DNA from 3 places in the Candidatus Allofournierella merdavium genome. Region 3 is predicted to be linked to each of the others. Evidence: predicted binding sites of a transcription regulator. Region 3 holds the regulator's gene; each other region holds the start of a gene.
The links. Region 3 encodes NrdR, which represses ribonucleotide reductase genes. Its sites were predicted from a motif close to CACNANATNTNGTG; they were not measured.
Positions count from the first base shown of each region.

Region 1: a site for NrdR is predicted at 2,502-2,515, ahead of ACH2A7_RS07105 (anaerobic ribonucleoside triphosphate reductase). Genes of this name have one in related genera too.
Region 2: a site for NrdR is predicted at 3,745-3,758, ahead of nrdJ (ribonucleoside-triphosphate reductase, adenosylcobalamin-dependent). Genes of this name have one in related genera too.

Region 1 covers NZ_CALWND010000007.1:53,103-58,863, reverse strand. The annotation lists gene ACH2A7_RS07105 (anaerobic ribonucleoside triphosphate reductase) at 99-2,384, opposite strand; gene ACH2A7_RS07100 (M48 family metallopeptidase) at 2,698-3,252, shown strand; gene ACH2A7_RS07095 (lipopolysaccharide biosynthesis protein) at 3,278-4,711, shown strand; gene ACH2A7_RS07090 (sigma-70 family RNA polymerase sigma factor) at 4,842-5,761, opposite strand, start outside.
Region 2 covers NZ_CALWND010000001.1:33,286-39,046, reverse strand. The annotation lists gene ACH2A7_RS00175 (SIS domain-containing protein) at 1-753, opposite strand, end outside; gene ACH2A7_RS00170 (DeoR/GlpR family DNA-binding transcription regulator) at 1,050-1,817, shown strand; gene ACH2A7_RS00165 (hypothetical protein) at 1,935-2,159, opposite strand; gene trxB (thioredoxin-disulfide reductase) at 2,161-3,090, opposite strand; gene ACH2A7_RS00155 (thioredoxin family protein) at 3,101-3,424, opposite strand; gene nrdJ (ribonucleoside-triphosphate reductase, adenosylcobalamin-dependent) at 3,792-5,761, shown strand, end outside.
Region 3 covers NZ_CALWND010000002.1:85,323-91,083, forward strand. The annotation lists gene ACH2A7_RS01785 (aminotransferase class I/II-fold pyridoxal phosphate-dependent enzyme) at 1-879, shown strand, start outside; gene ACH2A7_RS01790 (autorepressor SdpR family transcription factor) at 1,002-1,286, shown strand; gene ACH2A7_RS01795 (SdpI family protein) at 1,270-2,319, shown strand; gene nrdR (transcriptional regulator NrdR) at 2,417-2,893, shown strand; gene ACH2A7_RS01805 (DUF4363 family protein) at 2,873-3,241, opposite strand; gene ACH2A7_RS01810 (DUF421 domain-containing protein) at 3,276-3,953, opposite strand; gene ACH2A7_RS01815 (spore germination protein) at 4,025-5,488, shown strand; gene ACH2A7_RS01820 (GerAB/ArcD/ProY family transporter) at 5,478-5,761, shown strand, end outside.

The DNA.
Region 1 (5,761 bases), on a different contig from region 3:
GGGTCTTTTTCAAAAATCGTTCGAGTTATTGTAGCACGTTCGGCGGGCGGCTTTGTGTTGCACCGGCAACACCGCCGGCCTCCCGCGGCGGACAGGGTTCATTCGCACCCGCAGAAGGTGGGCACGCCGGGGTACTTCTTGCGCAGTTCGTCCAGCTTTTCGGGGCTCAGGGCCTCGCCGCTGCGGCGGCCGCACCGGGGGCAGACGTCCCCGATCACCCCCACATAGCCGCAGACGGGGTCGCGGTCGACGGGGTGGTTGATGCTGCCGTAGCCCACCCCCGCGTCGTGCATGCAGCGCACCACGCTCTCGAAGGCCTCCAGGTTGTTGGCGGTGTCGCCGTCCAGCTCCACATAGCTGATGTGGCCGGCGTTGGTGAGGGCGTGATAGGGCGCCTCCTTCTGGATCTTGTCGTAGGCGGAAATGTTGTACCACACCGGGATGTGGAAGCTGTTGGTGTAGTACTCCCGGTCGGTGACGCCGGGGATGGTGCCGAACCGCTTTTGGTCCATGCGGGTGAAGCGGCCGGAGAGGCCCTCCGCCGGGGTGGCCAGCAGAGTGAAGTTCATCTTCATCTCGGCGCTCTTCTTATCGCAGAAGTCCCGCATGTACTGCACGATCTCCAGGCCCTTCTTCTGCATCGCCTCGCTCTCGCCGTGGTGGTGGCCGTAGAGGGCGGTGAGGGTCTCGGCCAGGCCGATGAAGCCGATGGAGAGGGTGCCGTGCTTCAGCACCTCCCGCACCTCGTCGGCGGGGCCCAGGTTGTCGCTGTCCAGCCAGACGCCCTGGCCCATCAGGAAGGGGAAGTTGTACACCCGCTTGGCCGCCTGGATCTCGTAGCGGTCCAGCAGCTGCTTTGCCACCAGTTCCAGCATGGTGTCCAGCTTTTTGTAGAAGGCCGCCTCGTCGTGGTCGGCCAGGATGGCCAGCCGCGGCAGGTTGATGGAGGTGAAGGACAGGTTGCCCCGGCTGTAGCTGATCTGGCGGTCGGGGTCGTAGACGTTGCCCATCACCCGGGTGCGGCAGCCCATGGTGGCCACCTCGGTCTCGGGATGGCCGGGCCTATAATACTGGAGGTTGAAGGGGGCGTCCAGGAACACATAGTTGGGGAACAGCCGCTTGGCGCTGACCTTCATGCTCAGCTTGAACAGGTCGTAGTTGGGGTCGCCCTCGTTGTAGTTGACCCCCTCCTTGACCTTGAAGATGTGGATGGGGAAGATGGGCGTCTCGCCGTGGCCCAGGCCCGCGTCCTCCGCCAGCAGGATGTTGCGGATGGCCATGCGGCCCTCGGGGGAGGTGTCGGTGCCGTAGTTGATGCTGCTGAAGGGGGTCTGGGCGCCGGCGCGGGAGTGCATGGTGTTCAGGTTGTGCACAAAGCCCTCCATGGCCTGATAGGTGTCCCGGTCGGTCTGCCGGTAGGCCCGGCGGCGGGCGGTGGCCGCCACATGGGCCGCCTGCTCATCCGTGAGGGCGCTGGCGTCGGCCAGGGCCTCGGCCACCAGCCGGTCGAACTCGTCGGCCTTCACCTCCATGCGGGGGGGCATCCCCAGCGCGTCGGAGGCCTTGTTCACCGCGGCCTTGGCCAGGGCGCTCTCGTCCTGCGAGTCCAGCAGGTCCTCGGCGGCCTCCGCCAGCTTTTGGGTGTAAAGCTTGGCAAAACTCTTGCGGATGCCCTCGGCCATGCCGTAGTCGAAGTTCGGGATGCTCTGGCCGCCGTGCTGGTCGTTCTGGTTGGACTGGATGGCGATGGCCGCCAGCGCCGCGTAGCTGCCGATGCTGGCCGGCTCGCGCAGAAAGCCGTGGCCGGTGGAAAAGCCCCCGTGGAACAGCCGCAGGATGTCGATCTGGGTGCAGGTGGTGGTGAGGGAGTAGAAGTCGAAATCGTGGATGTGGATGTCGCCCTCACTGTGGGCCTTGGCCTGCTCGGGGGTGAGCAGGTAGGCCGCGTTGTAGGCCTTGGCGCCGGCGGTGCCGATCTGCAGCATGCTGCCCATGGCGGTGTTGCCGTCGATGTTGGCGTTGTCCCGCTTCATGTCGCTGATGCGGGCGTCCACGTTGGTGATCTCGTCGATGGTCTTCATCAGGCTGGTGTTGGCCTCGCGGATGCGGGTGCGGTTGGCCCGGTACAGAATGTACTTCTTGGCCGCCTCGTCGTGGCCGCACTCCATCAGGCCGGTCTCCACCGCGTCCTGGATCTGCTCGATGGAGGGGGATTCCTCGCCGCAGTCCACCTCCAGGTGGCGGGCCACCTTGTTGGCCACCCGGGCCGCCTCCCTCGCGTCCCCCTCGCCGGCGGCCTCCAGGGCCTTGAGCACGGCGGCCGCGATCTTGCCCTCGTCGAACAACACCACGCGACCGTCCCGCTTGATCACACTTTTAATCATGGCAAACACTCCTTTTTATCCGGCTTCGCGCTGGTTTTTGCCACGATCTGCGTGACTGAACGCCGCCCGGTGATTCTCTGTATTTTGGGGTTGGAACCGTACAATGACCATTATGACATCTACATATAGTGGCTGTCAATATGAGTGGGCGCAAAATTAACGCCAAGGTTTCGGTGATTTTTTTGTGAGTTTTGCTTTCGCCGTTCAAAAGCCGCCGAAAACATGATACAATGGTTCATGTGAGCGCGCCGCGCAAAGCGCGCAGTATCCTATTATACCCAAAACCCTGCGAAAAGAAAGGGGGCGTTTCGGGGTGCCCGGTGAAAGCCTTCGAAGCGCCGGCGGCGTGGAATACACCCTCACCCGCAAGCGGGTGAAGAACCTGAACCTGCGCCTTGGGCCGGACGGCAGCGTGCGGGTGAGCGCCCCGGCGCGGGCCAGCCTTGCGGCGGTGGACGCCTTTGTGGCCGCCCACGCAGAGTGGGTGCGCCGGGCCCAGGACAGAGCCGCCCGGGCCGCGGCGGAGCGCGCGGCCATCCCCGCGCCGGACCCCGCCGCCTGCCTCGCCCTTTACACAGAGGTGAGCGACCGGGTGTTTCCCCTCTTCCGGGAGGTATTGGGGGGCGAAAAGCCCACACTGAAGGTGCGGGACATGCGCACCCGCTGGGGCAGCTGCCACCCCGGCAAGCGGCAGATCACCCTGGCGGCGCGACTGGCGCTGCAGCCCGCCGCGGCGGTGGAGTATGTGGTGGTGCACGAGTACTGCCACTTTGTGCACCCGGACCACCAGGCCGGTTTCTGGGCGCTGGTGGGCAGCATCCTGCCGGACTACAAGGCCCGCCGGGCCCTTTTGCGAAACGCGCGCTGACGGCGCGCCATCCACGGAAAGGAAGATGCCCTTGGACGCCAAATACAAACGCCTGGCGAACAACACCCTGCTGTTCGCCGTCAGCAACTTCTCCGCCAAACTGCTGAGCATCGTGCTGCAGCCCTACATCACCTTTGCCATGGGCCAGGTGGAGGAGGTGGGCATCACCAAGCTGGTGCAGAACATCGGCTCGCTGCTCATCCCCCTGGTGAGCATGGGGGTGAGCTACGCCATCATCCGCTTCGGGCTGGACGAAAAGGTCAAAAAGGGCGCGGTGTTCACCGACGGCCTGGTGACCATCCTCACCGGCTTTGTGCTCATGCTGTGCTGCTACCCGCTGCTGCGGTTCATCCCGCTGTTCGCGGAGTACGCGCCCTTCCTTTATATTCATGTGCTGGTGAGCTGCCTGCGCACCTGGTGCACCCAGTTCGTGCGCAGCCGCCAGCTGAACCGGCTGGTGGCGGTGGACGGCGTGCTCTGCAGCGCCACCAACCTGGGGTTCACCATCCTGTTTTTGTCCGGGTTTCACATGGGGGCCAAGGGCTATGTGCTGGCCATCATCTGTTCCGACGCCCTGAGCGCCCTGTTCGTGTTCTCCATCGCGGGGCTGGGGCGGTATCTGCGGGCGCGGTACTTCTCGGCGGCGCTGTGGCGGCAGATGCTGGCCTACGCCCTGCCCATGGTGCCCGCCCAGATCAGCTTCTGGGTCATCAATGCCAGCGATCTGTTCTTTGTGCAGGCCATGTGCGGCGGCTACAAGGACCAGACCGGCGAGTACTGGACCGGCCTGCTGGGGGTGGGCTATTTTCTGCCCACCATCCTGTCGGTGCTGGGCACCATCTTCTACGAGGCGTGGCAGCTCTCCGCCGTGACCGAGAAGGAGGGCCGCCAGCGGTTTTTCAGCCGGGTGTTCGGGCTGTACCAGAGCCTGCTGTTCTGCTGCTGCTCCGGCATCATCCTGCTGTGCCGGCCGCTGATGTTCATCTTCAAGGCCAACTTCTTCGACGCCTGGCAGTTCGTGCCCATGCTGGCCATCGGCACCCTGTTCAGCTGCCTGAACCAGTTTTTGAACAGCATCTACATGGTGGAAAAGCGCAGCACCCTCTCCCTTTACACCATGCTGGCGGGGGCGGTGGTCAACTGCCTGCTCAACTGGGCGTTCATCCCGCTGATGGGCCCGGTGGGGGTGACCCTGGCCAGCTTTTTGAGTTACTTTGTGGTGTTCATCCTGCGGGCGGTGAACACCCGCGGCCTGCTGCGGCTGGACTACGCCCCCCTTCGCCTTTCCTTCAATCTGGCCATGGTGCTGGCCGAGGCGGGTCTGATGATCTTCCAGACCCCCTACTGGCCCCTGTGGTGCACCCTGCTCACGGCGGGGGTGTGCGCCTTCAATTTCCAGGGCGTGCTGGGCATCGCCCTGCAGCTGCTGGGCAAAGGACGCCGCCGGCGCCGCGCCTGACCGGCCCCGCAGGGGGGGCCGCCGCGCCCCCCCAAAAGCAAGAAAACCAGCCCCCGGAGGAAGCCAAAGCGCTTCTTCCGGGGGCTGGCTGCGTTTTACAGCCCGGGTCGCCGCCCTCTTTTTTGCACGGTCACCCTTCCGCCGCGGGCTGGCCGCCCTCCGCCGCCGGTTCCGCCGCCTCCGGGGCGGGCTCGGTGACTTCCGGGGCCGGCTCGGTGACTTCCGGCGCGGACTCGGTCACCTCCGGCTCGGGTTCCGTCACCTCCGACGTGGGTTCGGTCACTTCCGGTTCGGGCTGGGTGACCTCCGGGGCGGGCTCGGTCACTTCCGGGGCGGGTTCGGTGACCTCCGGCGTGGGTTCGGTCACTTCCGGTTCGGGCTGGGTGACCTCCGGTTCGGACGCCGGCGCGAACATGCAGGACCCGGTGTAGGTGTGCGCCCCGCCCCAGCAGCCGTCCACATAGCGGTCGTTGCAGCTGCCGGTGTGCAGATGCTGGCTCAGGGGGCAGCCGTCGTCAAAGGTGGTGGGGGCGGGGGCATAGTCCTCCTCCCGCACCGGGTGGCCCCACACCTCCGACATCACCCAGCCGGGCATCAGGCTGCCGTCGGGGGCGTAGCCGTATTCCTCGCTGAGGGTGCTGCCGGGCACGACGCCCCAGTCCAGCTGCTCCTGGGTGACGGCGTGGTATTCCAGGCCGCAGCTGGGGCAGATGCCGTTTTTGTAGCCGTCGCCGTGGTAATGGAGGATGTTGGGGTCGGCGCTCTGGTGGGCGCCGCAGGCGGGGCAGCTCTGGTTGGGATACTGCCGGCCGGCGCCGCATTCGGTGCAGTAATACTTCGCCGCGGCGGCCTGGGCCTGGGGGGCGCTTTGGGTCTGCTGCACGGCGGAGGACGAAGAAATGGCCTTGGAAGCGGAAGAAGACTTGGACGAAGAAGCGACTTTGGACGAAGCCTTGGACGAGGAAGCGGTCCTGGACGAGGAGGCGGCGGTCTTCTCCTCCTCCAGGGCGGAAACGCCCGTCTGCCGCGGCGCGGAGTCGGCCCGGACGC
Region 2 (5,761 bases), on a different contig from region 3:
GTGATACTGGCCATGGGCATAGTCCGCACACTCCCAGACAGCGGTGCAGTTGTGCAGGCCCTCCCGGTAGGCCAGCGAAAGCTGGCGGGCGGTGGCAAGGGAACTGTCGTTGGCCAGCAGGTCGAACAGTTCAATACCCTGGGCAAAATCATACATGGGGCGGGAATTCGCTTCCCAGTCGGCAAGCCAGCCCGTGATCCAGTCCACGGCTTCGTCCACCTCACCCCAGAAGCCGCCGTCCAACTCGCCGGTCAGGCTGTGCGCGATCACGTTCAGGATCAGCATGGTGATCTCGTAAGTCTTGCTTGTGATGGAAACCTCCTTGTTCGCCAGGATGGGAAGTTTGATATCCGCCATCTGGCTCAGCAGGCTTCCCTCGTTGTTGTAGATCCCCACCACCGTGGTGACCTGCCTTGCCTTTTCCACCAGCTCCACCACCTCGGCGCTGTTGCCCGACTGGGACACCGCGATGAGAAGGGTGTGCTCGTCCAGCTGGCCAAACTGAAAGCGGGACAGCTCAAAGGAACTGAAGCTGAGGCAGGGGATACCGTGCCCGGTGAGATAGCTGCGCACGCTGTCCATCGCGTAAAGAGAACTGCCCATACCGGAAAGGATCACCCGATGCATCCCCTTCGCCCGATATTCCGCCTTGATCCTCTGGATGAGGGCCTTGCCGTCTCCTTCTCGGTAATACGCGGCGGCTTGCCCCAGCAGTTCACCCTGTGTGGCAACTTCCTGTATGAATCCGTTCATTTTAACGACTCCTTTTTCTCAAATTTGGGATATGCGGGTGATGAGATGTTTAAAAATGTTCGTTTATGTTTATATAATAGCATGGCCACAGTTCTCGGTCAATGAAATCTGGGCGAATTTTCACGCAATATGTGGAAAAAAACCGGCGACATTTTTGTGTACTTCATCAGAAAGATACAGAAAATCTACTGTTTTAAGGAAAAAAGTTTGTTTTTGTGCTTTTTGTGTTGTAATTTACTCCCTGCTGTGGTACATTTAACATAACGAACCAAATAAAACCTTGGAGGGTACAACCTATGCTTCAGAACAAGCGTCTTAAGCAGATCATGGAGTTGCTGCAAAAGGAGCAGATGGCCGACATCCACCAGCTGAGTACGCTTCTGAATGTCACACCCAAAACCGTGCGCCTGGATCTGGAAAAGCTGGAAAGGATGGGGCTGCTTCAACGTGTGCACGGCGGGGCGGTCCTGTCCAAGCAGCCGCCTTCCTCTTACCCGACCGCGACCCATCGCCAGCGAAACCTGCCGGAAAAATCCAGCATTGCGCACAAGGCATTGTCTCTGCTCAACGAGAATGAGGTGATCTTGCTGGATGATGGAAGCACCTCGCTGGAACTGGCCAAACTGCTGGGGGATTTTCGCATCACCGTTCTCACAAACGACATCTTCATCATCAACGAACTGCTGTATAAAGATAACGTGAAATTGTATGTCATCGGTGGTTCATTAAAGCGGGACGGGGAATCCTATGTCATCAATGGGGAGGACGCGATCCAGTTTATCAAGAAGTACCGGGTGAGCAAGCTTTTTCTGGGCACCAGCACCATTGATCTTGACAACGGCCTGATGATTTTTTATTACGGAGACCGCTCCACCAAACGGGCCTTTATGGCCGCCGCGGACCAGATCATCTGCATGATAGATTCCTCCAAGTTCGGCCACACCGCCTTTACCCGGATCGCCAGTGTGCAGGAGATCAACACCATCATTACCGACCCGGCCCTGCCAAACAGTGTCGCGGAAAAGTACCGCGAGCAGGGGGTGCAGGTCATTTACGCCGACTGAGTTTACCTTTATAACAACTATAACAACAAACACCGGCAGCGGGCGGTCGTAGAACACGACCGCCCGCTGCCGGTGTCTGTTGGCGGCAGGAGGGATGCCGCCAGGAGGGAAACCCGTTTATTTGATGCGCTGCTTTTTGCAGCGCTCATCGCAGTCCATACCCAGCATGCCGGAGAGCAGCCAGCCCGCAATGCCCATGTACGCCATGGTGACAAAGGGACTGGTTGTGATCAGGCAGCCCCCGGTGGAACAGCCCACCAGGCAGTAGTATGCAAGGCCCGCCAGCGCGCCCGCCAGGGCAAACAGCGCCGGGCGCATCCATTTTTTCAACGCTTCTTCCATCTCAGTCACCTCCGGCCAGATATTCCTCCGCCATCTGCACGGCCACGGCTCCGTCCGCCACCGCCGTCACCACCTGGCGCAGGGGTTTGGTGCGCACGTCTCCCACGGCAAAAACGCCGGGCAGGCTGGTCTTCGTCGTCTCATCCGCCAGGATATACCCGCCGTCGTCCAGCGCCAGCTGCCCTTTCACCAGTTCGGTGGCGGGCTTTCTGCCGATGCTGACGAACAGGCCGTCGCAGGAAAGTTCGGTGGTTTCCCCTGTGCGCACATCCCGCAGCCGCACGCCGGTCAGCTTGTCCCCGTGCAGCAGCCCGTCAACGGCGCTGTTCCAGCGAAATTCCACGTTCTGCGCGCGCATCAGCGGGTCGTGGTATACCTTTGTGGCGCGCAGCGTGTCCCTGCGGTGGATGAGGATGACCTTCTTCGCCACGCGGCTCAACAGCAGCGCGTCCTCGGCGGCGGAGTTGCCGCCGCCCACCACGGCGACGGTCTTGCCCTTGTAAAACATCCCGTCGCAGGCGGCGCAGTAGGCCACGCCCCGCCCCACCAGGGCCGCCTCATCCGCAAGGCCCAGTTCCCGGGGATTGGCGCCGGTGGCCAGCACAACGACCCGGGCGCGGAATATGCCCTCGCTGGTCGTGAGTTCTTTCGGCGCGGCGGAGAGGTCCAGCCGCTCCACCTCGGCGTACACGGTTTTTGCGCCGAAGCGCTCGGCCTGCCGCTGCATCTTTTCCGCCAGGTCGAATCCGTTGACGCCGTCCTCAAAGCCGGGGTAGTTGTCGATCTCCTGGGTCAGCGCCATCTGGCCGCCCGCCGAGAGCTTTTCCAGCACCAGCGTGTCCAGCCCGGCCCGCACGGCGTAAAGGGCGGTAGTGTATCCCGCCGGCCCGCCGCCCACCACGATCATATCGTAAACATGCGTCTCGCTCATTTCAATCTCCTCACTGGCCCAGGGTCTCACGGATGAATTTGTCGATCGCCGCCTTGGAGGCCGGCGCCACGACGGAACCAAGGGCCTTGCCGCCGCGGTAGAGCACCAGGGTGGGGATCACCTCGATGCCCTCCGCGCTGGCCAGCGCGCCCTCTTCGTCGATGTTCACCTTCGCCGCCACCAGACGGCCGGCGTATTCCTCCGCGATCTGCTCGTATGCCGGGCCGATCCGGCGGCAGTAGCCGCACCAGGGCGCCCAGAAGTCCACCAGCACCGGCAGGTCCCCGCCGCGCAGTTGCCCGAATTCTTCCTTATTTATATTTACAGCCGCCATAGTAGGATCAGCTCCTTTCCGTTCTTTCAAAGTTAGTATATCCAAAACGCCGCCGCCTTTCGGTGACCACGTCACCCAAAGATCGAGAAATTTCCGGGTGAGGTGACAAAAACGCCGACTGAAAGTCCTTTCAGTGGGATGTATCACCTGCTATACTGAAAAAGTAAACAAGGTGACCGGCAAAGCCGGCGCGCAGGGTGCTGCCGGGCTATCCTCGCGTTGGTTTGGCCGGGCCTTGCCCGGCGAACGGGCCCGCACGAAAAAGGCGTTCCGTCGTGCGGAAAAGCAAACAATATATTGACTTTTTGCCGCGATAGCAATACTATATATAGTGTGTCGCGCAAATATTTCTTGGGAGGAGATCGCAATGAACGTACGCAAGCGCAGCGGCAAGGTCGTGCCCTTTGACGCTGAATTTATACGCCGTGCCATCACCCTGGCCGCCGCCGCGGCAGGGGAACACGACCCGGAAGGGGTGGATCGGGTCACCGAGGCGGTGGAGGCCAAACTGGCGGCCACCGGCCAGGAGATCGTGGACATCGAGCGCATCCAGGACGCGGTGGAGGAGACGCTGTTCGAGCAGCAGTTCTACCGCACCGCCAAGACCTATATCCTCTACCGCGTGCAAAAGGAGAAGGAGCGCGCAAGCGGCGAGTGGCAGGAGGGCATCCTGACCCGGGAGTTCCTCAGCCCCTACAAGCACGCCCCCAACCCCATGGAGCAGCTGGGCGCCTTCGTTTATACCCGCACCTATTCCCGTTACCTGCCCCAGCAGGGCCGGCGGGAATTCTGGTGGGAGACGGTGCGCCGCGCGGTGGAATACAACACTTCGCTGGCGGCCACCTCCCGGGAAGAGGCGGAAAAACTCTATGACAACATCTACAACCTGCGGCAGTTTTTGTCCGGCCGCACCCTGTGGGTGGGCGGCACGCCGGTGGCGGAAAAGTACCCCATGGCCAACTACAACTGCGCCTTCACCGTCATCAACGATTTTGTGGCCTACCACGACCTGTTCTACCTGCTGATGGTGGGCAGCGGCGTGGGGGTGCGGGTGCTGAAATCCGACGCCGACCAGCTGCCGCCGGTGCGCACCGACCTGGAGATCCTGCACAAGTCCTACGACCCGGTGCCGGCAAATGAACGGCTGGAATACACCAACCTTACCTTCCAGCGTGAGACCGCCACCCTCGCCATCGGCGACTCCAAGGAGGGCTGGGCCCAGGCGCTCACCCGGTATTTTGAACTCATCACCAACCGGGAGTACGAGGGCGTTACCACCCTGGTGGTGAACTACGATTCCATCCGGCCGAAGGGCGAGCGGCTCAAGACCTTCGGCGGCACCGCCAGCGGTTCTGGTTCCATGATGACCATGCTGGACAAGATTCACAAGGTGGTCACGGCCGCCGGCGCCCGGGATGGCGCGGCGAGCACCCAGCTGCGGCCCATCGACCTTCTGGACATTGCCAACATCATCGGCGAGAACGTGGTCTCGGGCGGCGTGCGCCGCACCTCCGAGATCGGCCTGGTGGACGCGGACGACGAGACCTGCATCCAGGCCAAGTCCAACCTTTACCGCCAGGTGAACGGGCATTGGGAGATCGACAAGAGCATCGCCCACCGGCAGATGAGCAACAACTCCATCTTCTACCGCAAAAAGCCCACTCGGGAAAAGCTGCACTGGCATTTGCAGCAGATGCGCTATTCCGGCGAGCCGGGCTGGATCAACGAGGAGGCGGGCCTCAAGCGCCGGCCAAATTTCTGCGGCTGCAACCCCTGCGGCGAGATTTTGCTGGATTCCAACGGCCTGTGCAACCTGACCACCGTGAACGTGATGGCCTTTGTGCAGCCGGACGGCAGCCTGGACCGGGCGGGCCTGCTGGAGGCACAGCGTCTGTCCGCCCGGGCGGGCTACCGCATGACCTGCCGGGAACTGGAGATGTACCGGTGGGACCGGGTGCAGAAGCGGGACCGTCTGCTGGGCTGCTCCCTCACCGGCTGGCAGGACATGGTCAACGCCACCGGCATTGACCGGGCCGAACAGGCGGAACTGCTGGATGCCCTGCGCGCCGAGGCCCGCAAAGCCGCCGATGAAATGGCCGACCAGCTGGGCGGCAACCGCCCGCTGCTGGTGACCACCCTGAAGCCGGAGGGCACCCTGTCGCTGCTGCCCACCGTGTCCAGCGGCGTGCACTATTCCCACTCGCCCTACTACATCCGCCGGGTGCGCATCACCGCCACCGACCCCCTGTGCCGCGTCTGCGAGGAGTTGGGCTATCCGGTGCTGCCCGAGGTGGGCCAGGATCCGGAAGACCCCACCACCAAGGTGCTGGAGTTCCC
Region 3 (5,761 bases):
CCCACTCCCGGCTACGACCGGCATTTCAAAGTCACCGAGTACTTCGGGTTCCAGCTGATCCCGGTGCCCATGCTGGAGAGTGGCCCGGACATGGATGTGGTGGAGCAGCTGGTGAAGGATGACGACAGCGTAAAGGGCATCTGGTGCGTGCCTGTTTATTCCAATCCCGACGGCTACTCTTACAGCGACGACACCGTGCGCCGGCTGGCTGCCATGCAGACCGCCGCGCCCGACTTCAAGATCTTCTGGGACGACGCCTACTGTGTGCACACCCTCACCGACGAGGTGTACAATGTGCTGCCCATCCTGGAGGAGTGCGACAAGGCCGGCCATCCCGACCGGGCGCTGATGTTCTGCTCCACCAGCAAGATGACCTTCCCCGGCGCGGGCGTTGCGGCCGTGGCCTCCAGCCGCAAAAGCATCCAGCACATCCTGAAGAACATGAGCTCCATGATCATCAGTTACGACAAGATGAACCAGCTGCGCCATGTGCGCTTTTTGAAGGACCGCAAGGGCGTGCTGGAGCATATGGCGAAGCATCGGGCCATCATCGCGCCGAAGTTTGATCTGGTAAAGCAGATCTTCAGCCGTGACCTGGGCAGCTGCCCCGGCATCGCCCACTGGACCGAGCCCAAGGGCGGTTATTTCCTGAGCCTCTATGTGATGGACGGCTGCGCCAAGCGCACGGTGGAACTGTGCAAGCAGGCGGGCGTGGTGCTGACCCCCGCCGGCGCCGCGTATCCCTATGGCATTGATCCCCACGATCACCACCTGCGCATCGCCCCCACCTATCCCAGCCTGGAGGAGTTGGAGCAGGCCGCGACGCTGCTTTGCATCTGCGTGCGCATCGCCACGCTGGAAAAACTGCTGGCCAAATAAACCCTGTCCCGGAAGGGCCGCCCTCGCAAAAAAGGGCGGCCTTTTCTTGCGTGTTGACAAAGATGCCGGATGATGGTATATTTCATTTAACAATAAAGTTAAATGTTAAATGAGGTGACTTCATGGCGATGCAGGATACGCTGCGGGCGCTTGCAGACCCCACGCGCCGTGAAATACTGACACTGCTGCGTGCAGGCCCGCGAACAGCCGGGCAGATCGCCGAGCGGTTCCCGGTTTCGGCGGCGGCGGTCTCCCGTCATCTGTCGGTGCTGAAGGAAGCGGACCTTGTGCGGGATCGGCGGGACGGCAAGTATATTTACTATGAACTCAACGCCTCGGTGCTGGAGGAGATCCTGCTCTGGTTGACGATGCTGAAGGGGGAAGGGAACCATGGAACTTTTGAATAGACGCAAGGCGCTGGCATCCTCCGCGCTCATCCTGCTGCCTGCGATGGCCGGCATTGCGCTGTGGAACCGCCTTCCCGGCGGGAATGGCCCGGAAAAGCTGGCTTTCTGCCTTGGTACACCCGCCGCGATGCTGGCGACTCACTGGCTGTGCCTCTGGCTCACCTTCCGCACCAACCGACAAAACGGGCAGAGCAAAAAGGCTCTGGAACTGGTGTATTGGCTGCTGCCCTGTGTTTCGTTGTTCTGTAGCGCCGGCACCTGCGCGGTGGCGCTGGACGTAAAATTGGGCTGGGAGCGGCTGGTGCCCGCCAGCCTGGGGCTGATGTTCCTTGTCATCGGCAACTACATGCCCAAAATGAAGCGCAATCCCACGCTGGGCATCCGTCTGCCCTGGACGCTGGCCAACGAAGAGAACTGGAACCGCACCCACCGCGCGGGTGGCAGGATGTGGGTCGCGGGCGGCCTTGTGCTGCTGGTGTTCTGCCTGCTGCCGGAGACTGCCATGATCGCGGGAATGCTGGCGGTCATCGCGGTTTTGGCCGTGGCGCCCTGTGTCTATTCCTACCGGCTGTACCGCGCGCAGGTTCAAAACGGCAGCTGGAACGCGACTCTGCGCAGGTCAAAGGCCGACCGTATGGTGGCGGCTGCCGTACTGGCCATTCTGGCCGCGGCGGCGGTGGGAACCTTTGTGCTTCTCTTCACCGGCGACATCCGTTATACCGTGGGGCAGAGCGCCCTCACGATTCAGGCGAGTTACTGGCCTGACGCCAAGGTGGATTACGTCGATGTGGAGAGCGTGGAGTACGCTGAGGGCGTCCCGGCAGGAAGCCGTACAAACGGTTTCGGCTCGCCGCGCCTTTCCATGGGGGCCTTCCGCAACGATGTGTTCGGAGATTACACCCGCTACGCTTACACCGGCTGTGAGGCCTGTATTGTGCTGCAGGTGAAAGGGAAGACCATGGTGCTCAGCGCGGCGGATGAAAGCGAGACAAAGGCCCTGTACGAAGCACTTTTGAACAAAACCAGAGGATAAAAATCTTTTCTTTATGGAAAAATATGTTATACTGTTGGTATAGCGTTTTGATGGCGGCTCAGCGGCCGCCCATTCCCCAGCCAAGGAGGAAAAAGCCATGAAATGCCCCTATTGCGGCGAACTCGACTCCAAGGTGATCGACTCGCGTCCCACCGAGGACGGTGAGAAGATCCGCCGCCGCCGTGAGTGCCTGAGCTGCTCCAAGCGCTTCACGACCTACGAGATCGTGGAGACGGTGCCTTTGATGGTCATCAAGCGGGACCGCTCCCGCGAAGCGTTCGACCGGCAGAAACTGCTGGGCGGCATGCTGCGGGCCAGCGAAAAGCGGGAGGTCAGCTATCAAACGCTGGAGGCCGCTGTGGACAACATCGAACAAACCTTGCTGAACAGCTATGAGCGGGAGGTCACCTCCATGCGCATCGGGGAGTTGGCCATGGCGGAACTGAAAAAGATTGACGAGGTGGCCTATGTGCGCTTTGCCTCGGTCTATCGGCAGTTCAGCGATCTGAACACCTTCATGGATGAGCTGAAGGATATGCTCAACAGCCACTCCTCAAAGCATACTGAAAAATAAGTGGCCGGTCATCAGGATCTGGGTGCGCGCTTTCCCCAGTTCGCTCTGCAGATCCTGCTGGTTGTCCGGCCCCACATAGGCCGAAAGGCCGCCCAGACACATGGCGATGCCGCTGAGGTAATCCCGCTTGATGAACAGCGCCATCCAGTGTTCACGATGGGCAAAATAGTCGTTCATCTCGTCGATGGTGCGCAGGGCCTCCTCGTAACTGCCGGCCGCGCTCAGCTGCCCGATCCTGTCCAGATCCTGCAGCAATGCGTCGTTGGTGGTGTGCACCAGGATGCTGCTGGCAATGATCAACACCACCAGAAGCGCCAGCAGGCCAAACGCTGCTCGCACCCGTTTCATCCTCTCGTCCTCCCTTCGGAGAGCCGCTGAATCCTCAGCGGCTCTCTTTTTTTATCAGCTGAGTCTGGCCGGAATCGTCCCCCAGCAGCAGAAGCACCTGCCGCAGGGTGCATTTGTTCTGCCGCAGCACCTTTTCCAGCCATTTTTCGTTTTTTCCGCACCAGGCAAGATTGTCGGTCAGCGGCCGGCCGTCGATCACCAGAGGTACCATGGGGGTGCGGGCCTGGGGCGGGGGGATGTGCAGGTCTTCCCGGGTGGGGGTATCCTTTTGCTGCATCCGGCTGACGCTCAGGGTACCGTTGGTCTCCACCAGCGCGTAGTTTACTTCGGCGGGGTCGAAGATGTCCTTGCTCCGCAGCGCTTCCAGCAGATCGCTGGCGCTGAAGCGCAGTTCCCGCAGGGTCTTCTGGTCGATCTTTCCGCCGCGGATCACCGCCACCGGCGTGCCGGACAGGATCCTGGCCGCCGTGGGGCTCAGGTAACACAGCGCGGAGGAGAGCAGTTCCAGCACCACGATCAGGCAGACCGGGGCAAGGCTGGCGGCCAGCGGTACCTCCGGCGATTCGATGGAGATGGAGGCAAGATTGGAGATCAGGATGGTGGATACCAGTTCCGAGGGCTGCAGTTCGCCCAACTGGCGCTTTCCCATCAGCCGCATGGCGGCAACGATCAAAAGGTAGATCATCAAGGTTCGGAGCATGAGCACCAACATACGAAACTCCTCCCGGCATGTGGTTTTGCGGCGTCGGGGCCGGGGTATACTAAGCAGCGAGGTGAAACACGATGCCAAAACCCCTGTCTTGTTCGCTGAAAGCGAATGTTGCCCGCCTGAAAGAGATGTTTGGCAATTCCGCCGACCTGTATGCAAAGCCCGTAGAGGTGCGCGGCATACCCTGCTGCCTGTGTATGTTCGAGGGCCTGTCCACCCTGGAACGGCTGTGGGTGGTGATGCTCTCGATGCTCAACGAAAGCCGCTTTGAACCCGCTGACGGGCAGGAGTTGTTCGACTATATCCAGAATCGAACCGATCTGCCGGTGGAGAACACGCCGGTGGAGGACTTTGACGCGCTGCGCACCCAGCTCACCGCGGGCACGACGGTGATGCTCATCGACAACTGCTGTAAAGCGATAGTGCTTTCCACTCAGAATATGCAGTTCCGCTCGGTACAGGAGCCCTCCGGCGAAGGGGACATCCGTGGCTCCCGGGAGGGCTTTTGCGACCTTGTGCGGATCAATGTGAGCCTGGTGCGCCGGCTGGTGCGCACTGAGACGCTCACTACCCGGATCTTTCCCGTTGGCCGGCGCACGGCTACCGAGGTGGCCGTGTTGTACGACCGGGCGCTGGCAAAGCCGGATTTCGTAAACGCCATCGTGGAAAAGCTGCAGGCGGTGGATCTTCCGGTGCTGTTTGACAGCGGCTATCTGGCGCCTTTTCTGCAGCGGGGAAGCTTCAGTTTCTTTCAGGAAGTAGGATACACCGAACGCCCGGTGACCGCCGCCGCAAAGATCTGCGAGGGCAAGATCGTGGTGCTGGTGAACGCCAGCCCCTTCGCGATGATCGTGCCCTATTTCTTCAACGAAAACTTTCAGAGCCTGGACGACTATGCCGGCAAGGCTTACTTTGCCAGCGCCGTGCGGCTGCTCAAATACACTGCGTTCCTTTTATCCGTGCTGCTGCCGGGGCTGTTCGTCTCCATCGCGGAATACACGCCGGAACTCTTCCCGCCACAGCTGCTCTACAAGGTGGCCGCCGCCGAGACGGCCACGCCTCTGCCGCTGTTCATGGAGATGATGCTGGTGATCGTGCTGCTGGAGATCATCCGGGAGGCCGGCCTGCGGCTGCCGAAGCCCATCGGCCATTCGGTGAGCCTGGTGGCCGCGCTGATCGTGGGGGACGCCGCCACCAAGGCCGGCATCATGAGCACGCCGGTGCTGATCGTCGCGGCGCTGACCACCATCTCCATCTTCGTGATCCCCTCGCTGTACGAGCCGGCCACCGTTCTGCGGGTGCTGTTTGTGCTGGCCGGCGGTCTGTTTGGGCCCTTCGGCATGGTGACCATGTTTTTTCTGATGCTGGTGAGCATCTGCGGGATGCACTCCTTCGGCGTGCCTTACACCTCGCCGCTTGTGCCCTTTGGCCGCGGCGCGATGCGGGATGCCCTGGTGCGGATGCCCTGGCATCGGCTGGCGGACCATCCCTTTGACGTGAACGATCTGCCCGGTGGTGAACAGCAGTATGAATCATGAATCGATTTTTGAGCAAAAGCAGGCGGGGGTGCTGGTGCTCGCCGCCTTTCTGACCGACAGTTTTATCCAGCCCTTCGGGCGGCAGGCCGACGTTCTGCCCGCCCGCACGGCCATCCTGTCGGGCGCCGTCCAGTTTGCCCTGCTGTGCGGGATAACGGTCCTGTACCTGCGCTGGTGCGGGCGCGGGCAGCCCGGGAGGCTCCGCTCGCTGCTTTTGTGCGGCGCGCTGGTGATCTCCATCGCGCTGGAGATCATCCAGGGTGAACGGTTTTA